Regions from separate parts of the Variovorax sp. V116 genome, predicted to be linked through region 2. Evidence: riboswitches for the same ligand, from Rfam matches in the RefSeq annotation. Region 2 holds a riboswitch; each other region holds the start of a gene.
The links. Region 2 has a riboswitch for glycine ahead of ACAM58_RS03985 (D-amino acid dehydrogenase). Riboswitches for the same ligand answer to the same signal wherever they lie in the genome.

Region 1 (5,859 bases), 2.5 Mb from region 2:
GAGGCAGATGTTGCGGTGCCCCTGGCCGTTGGCCTCATGGAAGGAGCGGATGGCCAGCAGGCCGGCGTATTCGCCCTGCGAGCCCGCGTTGGGCTGCAGGCTGATGCCCGCGTAGCCGGTGGCTTCGCAGAGCCAGGCGCGCAGCTGCGCGTCGAGCTGGGCGTAGCCCACCAGCTGCTCGGCCGGCGCAAAGGGATGGATGTTCGCGAACTCGGGCCAGGTGATCGGGATCATCTCGCTGGTCGCGTTGAGCTTCATGGTGCAGCTGCCGAGCGGGATCATGCTGCGGTCGAGCGCCAGGTCCTTGTCCGACAGGCTGCGGATGTAGCGCAGCATCGCGGTTTCGCTCTTGTGGGTGTTGAACACCGGGTGCGTGAGAAAGGCGCTGGTGCGCCGCAGGTCCTCGGGCAGGCGCGGCACAGCGTTGGCCAGGTCGTCGAAGCGCGGCATCGGCGTGCCGGCGGGCACGAACAGCGCCCAGAGCGTTTCGATGTCGGCGCGCGTGGTGGTCTCGTCGAGCGAGATGCCCAGGTGCTGCTGCAGCCGCTGGCGCAGGTTGACGCCCGCGGCCTGGGCGCGTTCGATGATCTTGGGCGTGTCGTCGCCGGTGCGGATGGTCAGCGAATCGAAGGCGGTGCCGTTGACCGGCTCGCGGCCCATCTGCGCGAGGCCCTGCGCGAGGATGGCCGTGAGCGCAGCCACGCGCTGTGCAATGCGCGTGAGGCCGTCGGGGCCGTGGTACACGGCGTACATGCTGGCCACCACGGCCGGCAACACCTGCGCGGTGCAGATGTTGGAGGTGGCCTTCTCGCGGCGGATGTGCTGCTCGCGCGTCTGCAGCGCAAGGCGGTAGGCGGGCTGGCCGTGGGTGTCGACGCTCACGCCCACCAGGCGGCCCGGCAGCGAGCGCTTGAACTCGTCGCGGCAGGCCAGGTAGGCCGCGTGCGGGCCGCCGTTGCACATCGGCATGCCGAAGCGCTGCGTGGTGCCGCAGACGATGTCGGCGTCCCATTCGCCGGGCGGCGCGAGCAAGGTGAGCGCGAGCAGGTCGGCGGCCACGCAGAAGGCGGCGTCGCACTGGTGCGCATGGCCCGCGAGCGGACGCAGGTCGTGCACGTGGCCGGTGGTGGCGGGGTACTGCGCGAGCACGCCGAAGAATTCGCCGCTCACCATCAGGTGCGGCAGCGTCTCGGACACGGTGCTCACCTTCACCTCGATGCCCAGCGGCGCGGCGCGCGTCTTGATGACCTCGATGGTCTGCGGATGGCAGTCGCCCGACACCAGGAACACGTTGCTCTTGCTCTTGACGCTGCGCTTGGCGAGCGTCATCGCCTCGGCTGCCGCCGTGGCTTCGTCGAGCATCGAGGCATTGGCGATGGCCATGCCCGTGAGGTCGCACACCATGGTCTGGAAGTTGAGCAGCGCTTCCATGCGGCCCTGCGAAATCTCGGCCTGGTAGGGCGTGTAGGCCGTGTACCAGGCGGGGTTCTCGAGCACGTTGCGCAGGATGACGCCCGGCGTGTGCGTGCCGTAGTAGCCCTGGCCGATGAAGCTCCTGAAGACCTTGTTCTTTGCCGCGATCGCCTTGAGCTCGGCCAGTGCATCGGCCTCGGTGGCGGGCGCCGGCAGCCGCATCGGCTTGGCGCGGCGGATGGCTGCGGGCACGATGCCGTCGATGAGCTCGGCGCGCGTTTCCGAACCGATCACCGGCAGCATGCGCGCCTCGTCCGCCGCATCGATGCCGATGTGGCGGGCGAGAAACTCTTCGGCGTTCTCCAGTTGTTGCAAAGAGGGAAGGGCGGGAATCGGCATGGCGGTGAAGGCTCGGGATGAGGAAAAGGCGGCTTGCGAACTCGGCGGATCAGGACTCGGCAGCGAACTTGTCGTAGCTGGCCGCGTCGAGCAGCGCGTCGAGCTGCGCGGGCTCGCTGAGCTTGACCTTGAAGAACCAGCCGGCGGCCAGCGGGTCGGTGTTGGCGAGCGAGGGATCGGCGCGCAGGGCTTCGTTCACTTCGGTGATCTCGCCCGACACGGGCATGAACACATCGGCTGCGGCCTTGACCGATTCGACGACACCGGCCACCTCGCCCTGGGCAAAGGTCTTGCCGACTTCGGGCAGGTCGACAAAGACCACGTCGCCGAGCGCGTCCTGCGCATGCACGGTGATGCCGACGGTGGCTGCGCTGCCTTCGGCCGAGACCCATTCGTGGTCCTTGGTGTACTTGATGCTCATGGTGGAAAACTCCTCGTGGAAAAAAAGATGATCGGGGGCGCAGCGCCTAGCCGCGGTAGTAGCGCGTCGGCACGAAAGGCAGCGTCGAGACTTCCATCGGCACCGGCTTGCCGCGCACGATGGCCTGCACGCGCGTGCCGGGCTCGGAATACGCGGTGGCCACGTAGCCCATGGCGATCGGGCGGTCGGCCGTCGGGCCGAGCAGGCCGCTCGTGACAAAGCCGATGTCCTTGCCTTCGAAGGACTGCAGCACCGTGCCGTCGCGCACCGGAACGCGTTCCAGCGCCACGAGGCCGACGCGCTTGCGCTTCAGCGTGTCGTGGTCGGTGTGGCCCGCGGCGCCGGCCGTGGCGGCGGCGAGCTGGGCCAGCACCCGGGCCGCGCCCGGAAAGCCGCCTTCGCGCGCGCCGCCGGTGCGGCGCACCTTCTGGATCGCCCAGTTGAGCGAGGCCTCGACCGGCGTGGTGGTGGTGTCGATGTCGTTGCCGTAGAGGCACAGCCCCGCTTCCAGCCGCAGCGAATTGCGCGCGCCCAGGCCAATGGGCTCGACCTCGGGCTGGGCCAGCAGCAGGCGGGCCAGCGCCTCGGCATTCTGGCCGGCCACCGAGATCTCGAAGCCGTCTTCGCCGGTGTAGCCGCTGCGCGTGGCAAAGGCCGGAATGCCGCCGATCTGCACCGCGCCGCCGGTCATGAACACGAAGCGCTCGATGCCCGGCGACAGCCGCGCCAGCACCGCGGCCGCCTGCGGGCCCTGCAGCGCGAGCAGCGCGTGGTCGGGCATGGGCTGCACATCGCAGCGTGCGCCGATCTTCTGCTGGATGTGGGCGATGTCCGCCACCTTGCAGGCGCCGTTGACGATCACGAAGATCGAGCCGTGGCCTTCGTTGAAGAACATCAGGTCGTCGAGGATGCCGCCCTCGTCGTTCAGCAGCAGCCCGTAGCGCTGCTTGCCGGGCGCAAGGTCGATCACGTCGACCGGCATCAGGGTTTCAAAGGCGGCCGCGGCGTCCGGTCCGACCAGGCGCAGCTGGCCCATGTGCGAGATGTCGAACAGGCCGGCGGCGTTGCGCGTGTGCCTGTGCTCGGCCATGAGGCCGGCGGGGTATTGCACCGGCATCGAATAGCCTGCAAAGGGCACCATGCGGGCACCGAGCTCCACGTGCAGGCCGTACAGCGGGGTCTTCAGGAGTTGTTCGGCGGAAGAGGAATCGGAGGAAGCGGCCACGGGGCACTCCAAAGGGGCAGACGAATTCCATGGCGCGAGCCATGGGCCACCCCTGCTGTCCGCTTTACCTGAGAGATTCGCCCCACGATCGGGGTTTGCTCCTTCGGTGGGCCGGCGCATCGCGTCGATGCAAGCAACAGCCTCTCTCCAGCAAGGAAGCGCCGGCATGCGCCAACGCTGTGTCAGTCCTTTTGCCTGAGCGTTCGGGAAACCCCTGCGCCTTCGGCGGCCCCGGCTGGCGGGGCTCTCTCCTGACCATGGGAGTGTAGTGGATCGCGGGCGGCCGGTCTGCGGCTCAGTGCACGGTCTCGGCCGGCGGCAGCAGCCGGTCGATGCGCTCGCGCAGCGATTCGGCCCGCTCGGCGCCGGCGGTTTTCTCGACCTCGGTGAGCATCAGCGCGGCGATGGTCAGCATCGCGCCGCGGTCGCGCGCCTCGCGCAGGGCATCGCGCATCTGCAGCGCGAACTTGGGGTCGCGCCGCACGAACATGCGCTCGCAGATGTCGAACAGGAACATGCGCGTGGTGGCCAGGGAGCGCTTGCCGTCGAAGTTGTCGGCGGCGGTGGCGAGTTGGATCGGGTCGGCCGCGGGTACCGGGGCGGGCGGCTGGGCCGCGGCCTGCGCCGCCGCGGCAGCCACCGGCTGCGCGTCCTGCAGATAGCCCTGGCGCATCAGCGCCTGGATCGCCTGCTCGGCTTCGGTGCGGCTGGCGAACAGCGGGCTGAAATCGGTCAGCGAACGCCGGCCGTCTGCCATCAGCAGCAAGGCGCGCTCGCGCTGGCTCAGCGTGCGCTGGCGGCCCTGGAGTTCGTCGCGTGCCTTGTCGGTCTTGGTGGGAAACATGGCGCCACAGCTTTTGGGGATCGAGGGCTGAAGCATCGTTGCAAGCGGTGACATCTTCATGAAACGTTTGCCTTACAGCGCCCCGGCAGCGCAAAAAAAAAGCAGCCTGCGAACAGGCTGCCGTTTCTTCCTTGTTTTTCGCGCCGTCTCAGCTACTTGGCATACACCAGGTCGCGCAGCGCCAGCGATATCCACGGCACGTAGGTGATCACCAGCAGGCAGGCCAGGATCACGAGCACGAAGGGCACCAGGTACTTCACGATCCGGTCCAGCGAGATGCGCGCCACCGTGCAGGCCGCGAACAGGTTCACGCCGAAGGGCGGGGTGATCATGCCCAGGGCGAGGTTCACCACCATGATGAGCCCGAAGTGCACCGGGTCGATGCCGAAGTGCACCGCCACCGGCGCAAGGATGGGCGCGAGCACGATGATGGCCGCGCTGGTCTCGATGAACATGCCGATGATGAACAGCGCCGCGTTCACGCCCAGAAGGAACATCGCGGGCGACTTCAGCACTTCCTGCAGCCAGTGGCCGATGGCGTCGGGCACCCCCGCGCGCGTGATCAGGAACGCGAACAGGCCCGCGTTGGCGATGATGAACATGATCACCGCCGACGACAGCACCGACTTGCGCAGGATCACGTACAGGTCCTTGGGCTTGATCTCGCGGTAGATCACCACGCCCACCACCAGCGCATAGAACACCGCCACGGCCGAGGCTTCGGTCGGCGTGAAGATGCCGCCGTAGATGCCGCCCAGGATGATGACGGGCATCAGCAGCGCCCAGCCGGCCTGCCACAGCGCCTTGCCAAACGGCATGCGGCCGTCGCCGTCGTTTTTGCCCCAGCCCTTCCACTTGCAGAAGGCCCAGACGAACAGCATGAGCGCCAGGCTGATGAGAATGCCGGGGCCGAAGCCCGCGATGAACAGCTCGCCGATCGACACCTCGGCGCTCACGCCGTACAGGATCATCGGGATCGAGGGCGGGATGATCACGCCGAGCTCGGCGCTGGTGGCCTGCAGCGCGGCCGCGTAGGCGGTGGGGTAGCCGTGCTTGATGAGCGCCGGAATCAGGATCGCGCCAATGGCGAAGGTGGTGGCCACCGACGAGCCCGACACCGCCGCAAAGATCATGCAGGTGAGCACGCAGGTCATCGGCAGGCCGCCCTGCACGCCGCCCACGATGCTCTTGGCAAACTCGACCAGCCGCCGCGAGATGCCGCCCGTTTCCATCAGGTTGCCGGCCAGGATGAAGAACGGAATGGCCGCCAGCGGAAACTTGTTGATCGAATTGAACATCTCCTTGACGGAGATCAGCATGTTGGCATTGGCCACCTGGATGCCCAGGATCGAGGCGAGCCCGATGGACACTGCAACAGAAACCGACAGTGCAAAACACAGCACCATCGTTGCAACCATCACGGGCGTCATTGCGCAGTCTCCAGCTCAAGCCGCTTGGGATCGAGAAAATTCCCAACGATGCCGAACAGGCAGAAGACGGAACCGACCGGCAGCGCCAGGTACGACCACATCATCGACAGGCTTTCGAGGCCGGCCA
Region 2 (5,859 bases):
GCCCGGCCTCAGCCTGATGCTCTGCGCGCTGCCGAGCGACCAGTACCGCGTGTTCTCCGGCGTGGCGCCGCTGGGCAATTCGGAAATGAGCGGCTTCGAGGCCCACACGGCGCTGGTGCACGCGGACCCCGCCACGCCCGACCTGACCGAACTCATCGGCGAGATGGCGGGCCGCACCGACACCGGCTACCTGTTCGGCGGGCTCTCGTCGGGCCGCGGCGGCGCGCTGCAGTTCGCGGTGGGCGGCAACGGCAACATCCGCGGGCACGGCGCCGCGGGCGGCGTGTTCTCGGGTGGCCTGTCGGGCGTGGTGTTCGGCGAGGGCGTGCGGCTGGTGTCGCGAGTCACCCAGGGCTGCCAGCCGCTGCGCTCGGGCGCGGGGCGCGAGCGCGAGATCACCGAAGCCGACGGCAACCTGCTGCTCAAGCTCGATGGCGAACCCGCGCTCGACGTGCTGCTGGCCGACCTGCAGGTGACGCTCGAGCGGCCGCAGGAAGCCATCGACGCCGTGCGCGCCACCCTGGTGGGCCTTGCCGATGCGGGCAGCGACGGCATCCGCCGCACCGGCGACCTGGGCGCCGACGTGCTGGTGCGCCACATCATCGGCCTGGACCCCACGCGCCGCGGCATCGCGATTGCCGACGTGGCGGAGGCCGGCATGCGCCTGACCTTCTGCCGCCGCAATGCGCAGGCCGCGCGCGCCGACCTGATGCGCATCTGCGCGGAAATCCGGGAGGAACTCGAGCCCGAGGAGCAGACGCTGGCCACCGCACGCGCCGTCGCGGCCGGGGAGGCCGAAGCCGCGCCGCATCCGGCGCGCCGCATCGCGGGCGCGGTGTACGTGAGCTGCTCGGGACGCGGCGGGCCGCATTTCGGCGCGCCGGGCGCCGAGCTGCAGATCGTGCGGCATGCGCTGGGCGACGTGCCGCTGGTCGGCTTCTTCGCCGCAGGCGAGATCGCGCGCCACCACCTGTACGGCTACACCGGCGTGCTGACGGTGTTCACCAGCAAGGACTGAGTCTCGCCCTCTAGCATTCAGGCCGGCTGCAGTACGCGCGCTGCCGGCGCAGGCATGCCGGTGAACGCAAAGTCGACCTCGGGCGCGAGTCCGCTCACGATGTGCGCAATCGACTTGCCCGAGCCGCAGGCATGCGTCCAGCCGAGCGTGCCGTGGCCGGTGTTGAGGAACAGGTTCGGCAGTTTCGTCTTGCCGATCAGCGGCACGTTGCTTGGCGTCGCGGGGCGCAGGCCGGTCCAGAACTGGGCCTGCGTGGTGTCGCCGGCACCCGGAAAGAGCTCCTCGACGCGCCGCACGATCGCCTCGCAGCGCACGCGGTTCAGGTCGCGGTCGTAGCCGTTGAGCTCGGCCGTGCCGGCAATGCGCAGGCGGTCGCCGGAAGCCGAGGTGTAGCGCGAGAACACGAGCTTGAACTCGTCGTCGGTCAGCGAGACCTGGTGCGCCCTGGAGGCGTCCTTCACCGGCAGCGTCACCGAGTAGCCCTTGGCCGGATAGATCGGCAGCCGAATGCCCAGCGGCGCGGCAACGATCGGGCTCAGCGAACCCATCGCGAGCACGAAGGCGTCGCCGCGGATGCGCTGGAAGCGGCCTTCGCTGTCGGTGGCTTCGACATGGTCGATGCGGCCGCCGGTCTCGCGCAGCGCGGTCACCGTGTGGCTCATGAGGAACTTCACGCCCGCTGCGGCCGCGCGCTTTGCCAGCTCGCGTGCAAAAAGGTTCGCGTCGCCGGACTCGTCCTCCGCCGTGTAGGTGGCACCCGCCAGCTTCGGGCGGATGTGGGCGAGGGCGGGCTCGATCTTCACGGCTTCGTCGGCTGAGATCACCTGGCGTTCGCAACCCAATGCGCGCATCTGCTCGGCGGGCTGGAGGGCGCCGTCGAACTCCTTCTGCGTCGTGTAGAAGTGCAGGATGCCCTGCGTGCGCTGGTCGTATTGGAGGCCGGCGTCGGCGCGCAGCTGCTGCAGCACCTCGCGGCTGTAGGTGCCCAGGCGCACGATCTGCTCGATGTTGTGCCGGGTGCGCGCCGGCGTGCATTCGCGCAGGAACTGCAGGCCCCAGAGCCACTGGCGCATGTCGGCGCGGATGCGAAAGAGCAGCGGGGCGTCTTCCTTGCCGAGCCATTGCAGCACCTTGAGCGGCGCGCTCGGGTTGGCCCAGGGTTCGGCATGGCTGACGGAGATCTGCCCGCCGTTGGCAAAGCTGGTTTCGGCGGCCGGCGTGGCCTGCCGGTCGATCACGGTCACCTCGTGGCCGAGTTGCTGGAGGTAGTAAGCAGAAGTCACGCCGAGCAGGCCGGCGCCAAGAACGATCACACGCATTTCAAGTACCTTTGAAGATTGGCACTTGAACGGCGAACTTGGTGTGCTACTGATTCAATAGCAAGCAACCGGACGAACGCCGTCCAAGTTGCCGCTCCCCCTGTCCTTGGTACCTGAGAGATTCACCTGTTGCACCCTGCAACGGGTTTGCTCCTTCGGTGCATCACGCGAGGTGATGGCTCTCCAGACGGCTTGTCAGTTGATGCAGTACCTGCCACGCAACTCTTTGAAAGAACTTCAAGGAATCTGTGGGCCGACCTGAGCGTTTATGGGAGTTTGCGCCTTCGGTGGAGTAGTAATAAGTACTACCCTCTCTCCTGCAGTGAAACGATTGTAGGCGGGGACCGCAAAGCCGCCAACCATGAATTTTGACAATTCGGACCAATGGGATAATTGTCATTGATTCGAAACTTCGGGGAGACTCATGATCCTGGTAACCGGCGGCGCGGGCTTCATCGGCGCCAACTTCGTACTCGACTGGCTGGCGCAGAGCGACGAGCCTGTCGTGAACCTCGACAAGCTGACCTATGCCGGCAACCTCGAGACGCTCGCGTCTCTCAAGGGCGACCCGCGGCACATTTTCGTGCAGGGCGATATCGGCGACAGCGCACTGGTCGACCGCCTGCTGGCCGAGCACAAACCGCGCGCCATCGTGAACTTTGCCGCGGAATCGCACGTCGATCGCTCCATTCACGGCCCCGAAGACTTCGTGCAGACCAACGTGCTGGGCACCTTCCGCCTGCTCGAGTCCGTGCGCGGCCACTGGAGCGCGCTGCCGGCCGAGCAGAAAGCCGCCTTCCGCTTCCTGCACGTGTCGACCGACGAGGTCTACGGCTCGCTCTCCAAGACCGACCCCGCCTTCACCGAAGAAAACAAGTACGAGCCCAACAGTCCCTACTCGGCCAGCAAGGCCGCGAGCGACCACCTCGTGCGCGCCTGGCACCACACCTACGGCCTGCCGGTCGTCACCACCAACTGCTCCAACAACTACGGGCCGTTCCACTTCCCCGAGAAGCTCATCCCGCTGATGATCGTCAACGCCCTGGCCGGCAAGCCGCTGCCCGTGTATGGCGACGGCATGCAGGTGCGCGACTGGCTCTACGTGAAGGATCACTGCAGCGCCATCCGCCGCGTGCTCGAAGCCGGCCGGCTCGGCGAGACCTACAACGTCGGCGGCTGGAACGAGAAGCCCAACATCGAGATCGTCAACACCGTCTGCGCGCTGCTCGACGAACTGCGCCCGCGCGCCGACGGCAAGCCTTACAAAGAGCAGATCAGCTACGTCACCGACCGCCCCGGCCACGACCGCCGCTACGCCATCGATGCGCGCAAGCTCGAGCGCGAACTCGGCTGGAAGCCCGCCGAAACCTTCGACAGCGGCATCCGCAAGACCGTCGAGTGGTACCTGGCCCATGGCGAATGGGTGCGCAACGTGCAAAGCGGCGCTTACCGCGAATGGGTCGAGAAGCAATACGACGCCGCCCCCGCGGCCAAGGCTGCGGCATGAAGCTGCTGCTGCTGGGCAAGGGCGGCCAGGTCGGCTGGGAGCTGCAACGCAGCCTCGCGCCGCTGGGCGAGCTGGTTGCGCTCGACTTCGACAGCACAGACTTCAACGCCGACTTCAGCCGCCCCGAGCAACTGGCCGAAACGGTGCTGAAAGTGCGCCCCGACGTCATCGTCAATGCCGCGGCCCACACCGCCGTCGACAAGGCCGAGAGCGAGCCCGAGTTCGCGCGCAAGCTCAACGCCACCTCGCCCGGCGTGGTGGCCGAGGCCGCGCAGCAGATCGGCGCGCTCATGGTGCACTACTCCACCGACTACGTCTTCGACGGCAGCGGCAGCACGCCCTGGAAAGAAGACGACGCCACCGGCCCCCTCAGCGTGTACGGCCGCACCAAGCTCGAAGGCGAGCAACTGGTGGCCAGGCACTGCTCGAAGCACCTGATCTTCCGCACCAGCTGGGTCTATGCCGCGCGCGGCGGCAACTTTGCCAAGACCATGCTGCGCATCGCCAAGGAGCGCGATCGCCTGACCGTCATCAACGACCAGTTCGGCGCGCCCACCGGCGCCGAGCTGCTGGCCGACGTCACGGCGCATGCCATCCGCGCCACGCTGCAGGACCCGGCCAAGGCCGGCCTGTATCACGCGGTGGCCGGCGGCGAGACTACCTGGCACGGTTATGCGCGCTTCGTGATCGAGCAGGCCAAGGCGGCCGGCGTCGAACTCAAGGCCGGACCCGAAGCCGTCGACCCCGTGCCCACCAGCGCCTTCCCCACGCCCGCGACGCGCCCCGCCAACTCGCGCCTGGACACGCGCAAGCTGCAGACCACCTTCGGCCTGGTGCTGCCGCACTGGCAGCAGGGCGTGGCCCGCATGCTGCGCGAGACCCTTTGACAAGCGAAGCAAGCAAGCAAGAAGCGGAGAACACAACACAATGACCACGAAGACCACGCAACGCAAAGGCATCATCCTGGCCGGCGGCTCCGGCACCCGGCTGCACCCCGCCACGCTCGCGCTCAGCAAGCAGCTGCTGCCGGTGTACGACAAGCCGATGATCTACTACCCGCTCAGCACGTTGATGCTCGGCGGCATGCGCGACATCCTGATCATCAGCACGCCGCAGGACACGCCGCGCTTCCAGCAGCTGCTGGGCGATGGCAGCCAGTGGGGCATCAACCTGCAGTACGCGGTGCAGCCCAGCCCCGATGGCCTCGCGCAGGCCTTCATCATCGGCGACAAATTCGTAGGCAATTCGCCGAGCGCGCTGGTGCTGGGTGACAACATCTTCTACGGCCATGACTTCGCGCACCTCTTGGCCGATGCCGATTCGAAGCCCTCCGGCGCCACCGTCTTCGCCTACCACGTGCATGACCCCGAGCGCTACGGCGTGGTGGCCTTCGATGCCAAGGGCAAGGCCAGCAGCATCGAGGAGAAGCCGGTCAAGCCCAAGAGCAGCTATGCCGTGACGGGCCTGTACTTCTACGACAACCAGGTGGTCGAGATCGCCAAGGCCGTGAAGCCCAGCGCGCGCGGCGAACTGGAGATCACGGCGGTCAACCAGGCCTACCTCGACCTGGACCAGCTCAACGTGCAGATCATGCAGCGCGGCTATGCCTGGCTGGATACCGGCACGCACGAGAGCCTGCTGGAGGCCGCGCAGTTCATCCAGACCCTGGAGCATCGGCAAGGGCTCAAGATTGCGTGTCCTGAAGAGATTGCGTGGCGCAATGGATTCATCGATCGCGAGCAATTGGCAAAGCTTGCCGTGCCGCTGCAAAAGAACGGCTACGGCAAATATCTGAACCATTTGCTGGCGGAGGAGGTGCGCTCGTGAAGGCAACACCTACCGCGATTCCTGAAGTGCTGGTCATCGAGCCGAAGGTCTTCGGCGATGCGCGCGGCTTTTTCTATGAGAGCTTCAACGGCAAGGCGTTCGATGAGGCGGTCGGCCGGCACGTCGAGTTCGTGCAGGACAACCATTCGCGCTCGGCCAAGGGCGTGCTGCGCGGCCTGCACTATCAG
Region 3 (5,859 bases), on a different replicon from region 2:
TCTATCTGCCGCTTGGAAATCCCCAAGGATGATGCGAGAGACTCGATCTTCATTGGCTCCTGTCCAAGATTTCTCTCGATGATCTTGAGCGCCCGAAGTACTCTCGGATCGCGTGGATCTTCTCTTGCTTCAAGATTCTGCTCCGCGTCGGTAGAGGAGGCCGAAAGCTCCTGCGGCGCCGGAATCTCGGCGCCGATAGCGGAATAATGACGTTCCAGCAGCCATGATCCGAGTTCCAGAGCCGCCAGCCCTCCGGCACAGCTAACTCGCCTGCCGCTCACCATCAAGTTAACGCCTGGGATCTGCTGCACTTCGGCAAAGCGGGTATCACGGTCGGCGCCGCGATACCAATCGGTCGCGCAGGGCAATTTATCGAAAAATCCGGCCTCGATCAGTACAAACAGCCCCGAACCAGTTCCGACAAGAGTCGCGCCATACCGATCGGCGTTCGTTAGTGCTTCCAGAATCGATCTGCGGTCCTCGATCGGAGCTGCAGTCTTGCCACCTATGACGAAGACGTAGTTGCAATCGCGAGCCGCGTGCAGGGGCGCTGTCGGGGGTACTTGAACACCGCAGGTTGTCTGGGCCGGCTTTTGTCCCAGAACTACATATTCAAAGTCCACGCCGACCGCAGCTGCCGGGTCGGTGCAATGCTTCAAGATATAAACCAGGGCAGAGTACGAAAACATCGTGAAGCCCGGAAGGAGGATGAAGCCGACCTTCACTCGTCGCCGTGCCGGCTTGGCAGTGTCGGCCTTCGCACCTGGAACCGGCATCATCATGGAATCTCCTGCCACAAGATCGCGCATCGTAGCAGTCACAGTATGTTCGCGCGCAATCGGATGCTCATGGCACTTGTCCCATAGAAGGTAAGCGGATAGTCGTACTTCACGGCTGCGCCAGCGGCTTGCGATCGGTGGCCGCTCACCGGTCTTGCCGGGGTCCAGAGTTCTCTCCTGCGCCTTCATCCGGCAGCATTCCGCCGCATGCTGGGCGAGTCGCGGATTTCGGCGCGCTCAGCGTCGCGGCAGCGCCGGCGCTGCCGCCGGGAGGTCCCAGAACAGGCCCGTCATCAGCTGCAGCGCCTCGCGTGCCACCGGTGCCAGCAGGTGCTCGTCGGGTGCGTGCTGCTGGCAGGCCGCGTAGCTGTGCGGCACCCACACGGTGGGCAGGCCCAGGATGTCGGCAAACACATCGTTGGGCAGGCTGCCGCCCAGGTTGGGCAGCAGCACGGGCTTCTTGCCGGTGCTCTGCTCGATGCTGGCCAGCGTGAAGCGCACCCAGGCGTTGTCCGGGTCCAGCCGGGTGGCGTGCATGACTTCGGGTTCGCTGACTTCGATGCCTTCGAAGCCATGCGTCGACAGGTGCTGCTGCACGACGTCGCGCAGCTGGCTCACGTCGGTGCCGACGACAAAGCGCATGTGCATGAAGGCCTGTGCTGTGGGCGGGATGGCGTTGACCGGGAAGTCCGGGTTGCCGGTCTTGTAGGCCAGCACTTCCAGTGTGTTCCAGGCAATCACCCGTTCGGCCGGAGTCAGGCCGGGCTCACCCCAGCCGGGGTCGACTTCCGGGTCGCCGGCGTCGCCACCAAAGCGCAGGCCTTGCAATGCGGCGCGTACGTTGGCCGGAATGGGCGGCGGGCGCAGGCCCTCGACGCGGATCACGCCATGGGCGTCCACCATGCTGGCAATGGCGTTGGCAAGCACCGTGCCGGGGTTGCGCAGCAGGCCGCCCCAGTTGCCGCTGTGGTGGCCGCCGCCGCCGCGCAGGTTCAGCGTCAGGCTGAAGTTCGCCACGCCGCGCGACCCCAGGAAGACGGTAGGCTGGTCTCGGCCTACGCGCGGGCCGTCGCTGGCGATCAGCACATCGGCGGCCAGCAGTTCCTGGTGCGCAGAGCAGAACGCGGCCAAGCCCGGCGAGCCGGTCTCTTCGCCGGTTTCCAGCAGCCACTTGATGTTGAAGCCCAGCTGCCCGCGCAGCCCCAGAACGGTGGCTAGCGCGGCGATGTTGATGCTGTGCTGGCCCTTGTTGTCCGCCGTGCCCCGTCCATAAAGGCGTTCACCGTCCACCGCCAGCGTCCACGGTCCCTGGCCGCAGGTCCAACTCTTGTCCTGACCGCGGATGACGTCGCCGTGGCCATACATCAGCACCGTGGGCAGGTCATCGCCTTCATGGCGGCTGGCCACCAGGAACGGGCCGTAAGCGGGCTCGGGGTTGGGGTGGATGCTGAAGCTGAAGCCCAGCCTGGCCAATGAAGGGCCGATCTCGTCCTGCAGGTAGGCGGCCAGCGCCGGTCCGGAATCAGCCTCCTGGCTGGCGGTGCGGAAGGCGACTCGTCGCGACAGGTCGCGCACGAAGTCGCCACTGTCGAAGTGATCGGCAGCGCGGCCCAGTGCGGCGTTGCGTGTCATGTGGCCTCCCGCATCGCAGTGGAGTTGACGCACTTTGCTAGGAAACGCATGAAGATACTTTCGTGTACGGACTGCTCAGAACGATATCGCGCCCCCAACCCGTGCAATAGGACAAATGCGCGCTCGAATTTGGATGATTGCGACGTCGTCGGATGCGACGGCGGAGTTTTCATCTTCTCACGGCTTCGAAATTCTATTAATTCCAACACATCCGGGAAAAATGCCATCCAATTTGATCCACCGCTATGAGCGCAATTTTGAGGCCTGAAGCCTAATTAATCGTTGACTGGCAGCGATGATCCTAATAAGCTTCGATTTAGCAGGAGAGCGGGCCGCGGAAGCGGCTCCACCGAAGGCGCAAACTCCCATAAACGCTCAGGTCGGCTCACGCGATGGGCCTGTACTGCATCAATTGTCAAAGCCGTCTGGAGAGCCATCACGCCATTGGAATGTGAGCGTGATGCACCGAAGGAGCAAACCCGCTGCGGGCGTAGCGGGTGAATCTCTCAGGTACCGAGGACAGGGGGAGCGGCAACTTGGACGCATGGTCCGGTTGCTTTCTTTTCGAGCTTCCGTTTCCATTTGCGTTCGAGCGCTGCAACCTCAAGGGTTCTCGAAATGCGTGTGATCGTTCTTGGCGCCGGCTTGCTCGGCGTGACCTCGGCTTACTACCTCCAGCAACTCGGCCACGAAGTGACCGTGATCGACCGGCAGGCCACGCCGGCGGCCGAAACCAGCTTTGCCAACGGCGGGCAGATCTCGGTGAGCCATGCCGAACCCTGGGCCAACCCCAGCGCACCGCTCAAGGTGCTCCAATGGCTGGGCAAGGAAGATGCGCCGCTGCTCTTTCGCATCCGCGCGGACATGCGCCAGTGGCTCTGGGGCCTTCAATTCCTGCGTGAATGCACCCCGGCGCGCACGCGCCACAACATCGAGCAGATCGTGCGCCTGGGCACCTACAGCCGCGACACGCTGCAGCAGCTGCGCGCCGACACCGGCCTCCAATACGACCAGCGCACTCAAGGCATCCTGCACTTCTACACGACGCAGAAAGAGTTCGACGGGGCCCTCGCGCCGGCCGAGCAGATGCGCGCCCTGGGTTGCGAGCGCCAAGTGATCTCGGCCGACGAGGCGGTGAGGATCGAGCCCGCGCTGGCCCACATCCGCCCCAAGCTGGCCGGCGCCACCTACACGGCCGAGGACGAATCGGGCGACGCCAACCGCTTCGCGCGCGAGCTGGTCGCACTGGCGAGGGCGGCGGGTGTGAAGTTCCTCATGAGCCACACCATCACTGCGCTGCGTGAAGCGGGCGGCTGCATCGACCATGTCGAAGCCACTGACGACGAAGGTCGCTTCCAGCGCATCCGCGGCGATGCCTTCGTGCTGGCGATGGGCTCGCTGAGCCCGATCGTTGCCGCGCCGCTGGGCATCCGGCTGCCGATCTATCCGGCCAAGGGCTATTCGGTGACCTTGCCGGTAAAAGACGCCTCGAAGGCGCACCAGGTCTCGCTGACCGACGACGAATACAAGCTCGTGTTCTCGCGCTACACCTCGCCGGGGGGCGAAGGGAGCGACCGCCTGCGCATCGCCGGCACGGCCGAGTTCAACGGCTACGACCGCGACCTGAACCGGCTGCGCTGCGAGGCCATCGTGCGGCGGGTCGAAGAGCTCTTCCCGGGTGCCGGCGACACCGCGCAGGCGCAGTTCTGGACCGGCCTGCGTCCGGCGACGCCGAGCAATGTGCCGCTGATCGGCAAGACGAAGCTGCCGAACCTGTATCTGAACACCGGCCACGGCACACTGGGCTGGACGCACGCCTGCGGCTCGGGCAAGTCGATCGCGCGCATCGTGAGCGGGCTTGCGCCTGAGGTGGATTTCGCGTTCACCGGGTTGAAGCATGGGACACGAGGCAAAGCATTGGTGTCGCCAGTAGTTGGTGGGCCATCTGCTTAGCGAGTTGCCATGGCCTGGCACCGAAGGGAAATTCAAACGAGGGCGCAGAGCGCCCTGGTCGGCGGTGGTATGAAGGATCGGCTGTGTCGATTTCTTCAACGCGCCGCATCCTTTATTCACCAGTTGATCGTTCGCTCGGGAACAATGGAAGAAGCAGCCTGGATGCAGCCACCCGATGTGTACTCAGGGCGTGCCGAGCCGCCGAACGAAGCACATCAACGCCGTCGGAGTTAAGTTAGTGCCACTCGTATCTGACCACTGGAGCAACGCATGATCGTCGAACGCATCTGGACCGGCAACGCCTATCGCAACTACAACTACCTGATTGTTTGCCCTGAGACCGGCGAGGCTCTCGCCATCGATCCCCTGGACCACCAGAAATGCCTGGCGGCCGCAAAGGACAAGGGCTGGCAGATCACGCAAATCCTCAATACTCACGAGCATCACGACCACACTGGCGGCAATGAGGCCGTCGTCGCGGCGACGGGCGCCAAGGTGATTGCGCACCACCGCTCGGGCTCTCGCATTGCTGGCATGGATCGCGGCGTGAAGGCCGGCGACGTGATCAAGGTCGGCAAGACCGTCGAGCTCGAATGCATGGACACGCCCGGCCACACGATGTGCCACATCTGCCTGCGCTCTCACACCGAGAGGCCGGCACTGTTCTCCGGCGACACGCTGTTCAACGCCGGCGCGGGCAACTGCCACAACGGCGGCAATGTGGAATCCATGTACACCACCTTCGTGGAGCAACTCGCCAAGCTGCCCGACGACACCCGCGTCTACCCGGGCCACGACTACATCGAAAACAATCTGCGTTTCACGCTCGCGCGCGAGCCCGACAACGCTGCCGCCAAGGCGCTGCTGCCCGGCGTGGCAGGGCATGACCCGGCCAAGGCCCGCGTCACGACGCTCCGCGAAGAGAAAGAGATCAACACCTTCCTGCGCCTGTCGAGCCCGAGTGTCATTGCGGCGCTTCGCGAGGCCTTTCCCGATCTGCCCGAGAAGCCGGATCCGAAGACCGTGTTCGTCAAGCTTCGCGAGCTGCGCAATACATGGTGAGCCGCGGCCAGCACTACTTCGCCCGCCGCGGACCGGACAGCGCGCACCGATCGATCAGCTGCCCCGGACTCAGCCGAGGTCGGCTTTGGCCACGCGGCAAACCGACAGCAGCGCGAGCAGGTTGGGATCGCGCTCGCGCGTGCGCAGGAAATTGAGCGCGATGGTCTGGCGCATCAAATACCTGGGCTGCAGCGGGATCAACTGCACCTTCTGCGGCATGACGCCGCGCACCCGCCCCGGCAGCAGCGTGTAGCCCACGCCACCGCTCACCAGGTTCATCAGCGAGAAGATGTCGTCGGTCTTCATCACCACGTTGGGCGTGAAGCCGGCGATGCGGAAGGTCTCGACAAACCCGCGGTAGGTAACGAAGCCTTCGCTCAGGCTCACGAAGCGCTCGCCCGCGCAGCTGCTCAGGTCGATTTCCTTTTGCCCG

Region 1: another riboswitch for glycine. It lies ahead of gcvT (glycine cleavage system aminomethyltransferase GcvT); the one in region 2 lies ahead of ACAM58_RS03985 (D-amino acid dehydrogenase).
Region 3: another riboswitch for glycine. It lies ahead of ACAM58_RS29080 (D-amino acid dehydrogenase); the one in region 2 lies ahead of ACAM58_RS03985 (D-amino acid dehydrogenase).

The regions. Positions count from the first base shown of each region.
Region 1 is NZ_AP028661.1:3,346,509-3,352,367, reverse strand. Features, by position in the region: gene gcvP (aminomethyl-transferring glycine dehydrogenase) at 1-1,812, opposite strand, end outside; gene gcvH (glycine cleavage system protein GcvH) at 1,862-2,233, opposite strand; gene gcvT (glycine cleavage system aminomethyltransferase GcvT) at 2,280-3,458, opposite strand; glycine riboswitch at 3,504-3,619, opposite strand; glycine riboswitch at 3,632-3,722, opposite strand; gene ACAM58_RS15950 (hypothetical protein) at 3,754-4,302, opposite strand; gene ACAM58_RS15945 (TRAP transporter large permease) at 4,455-5,732, opposite strand; gene ACAM58_RS15940 (TRAP transporter small permease) at 5,729-5,859, opposite strand, start outside.
Region 2 is NZ_AP028661.1:862,492-868,350, forward strand. Features, by position in the region: gene ACAM58_RS03980 (FIST N-terminal domain-containing protein) at 1-1,018, shown strand, start outside; gene ACAM58_RS03985 (D-amino acid dehydrogenase) at 1,036-2,337, opposite strand; glycine riboswitch at 2,428-2,534, opposite strand; glycine riboswitch at 2,574-2,663, opposite strand; gene rfbB (dTDP-glucose 4,6-dehydratase) at 2,762-3,844, shown strand; gene rfbD (dTDP-4-dehydrorhamnose reductase) at 3,841-4,731, shown strand; gene rfbA (glucose-1-phosphate thymidylyltransferase RfbA) at 4,772-5,671, shown strand; gene rfbC (dTDP-4-dehydrorhamnose 3,5-epimerase) at 5,668-5,859, shown strand, end outside.
Region 3 is NZ_AP028662.1:655,635-661,493, forward strand. Features, by position in the region: gene ACAM58_RS29070 (GlxA family transcriptional regulator) at 1-782, opposite strand, end outside; gene ACAM58_RS29075 (M20 family metallopeptidase) at 1,017-2,411, opposite strand; glycine riboswitch at 2,722-2,811, shown strand; glycine riboswitch at 2,827-2,944, shown strand; gene ACAM58_RS29080 (D-amino acid dehydrogenase) at 3,030-4,364, shown strand; gene ACAM58_RS29085 (hydroxyacylglutathione hydrolase) at 4,635-5,426, shown strand; gene ACAM58_RS29090 (LysR family transcriptional regulator) at 5,496-5,859, opposite strand, start outside.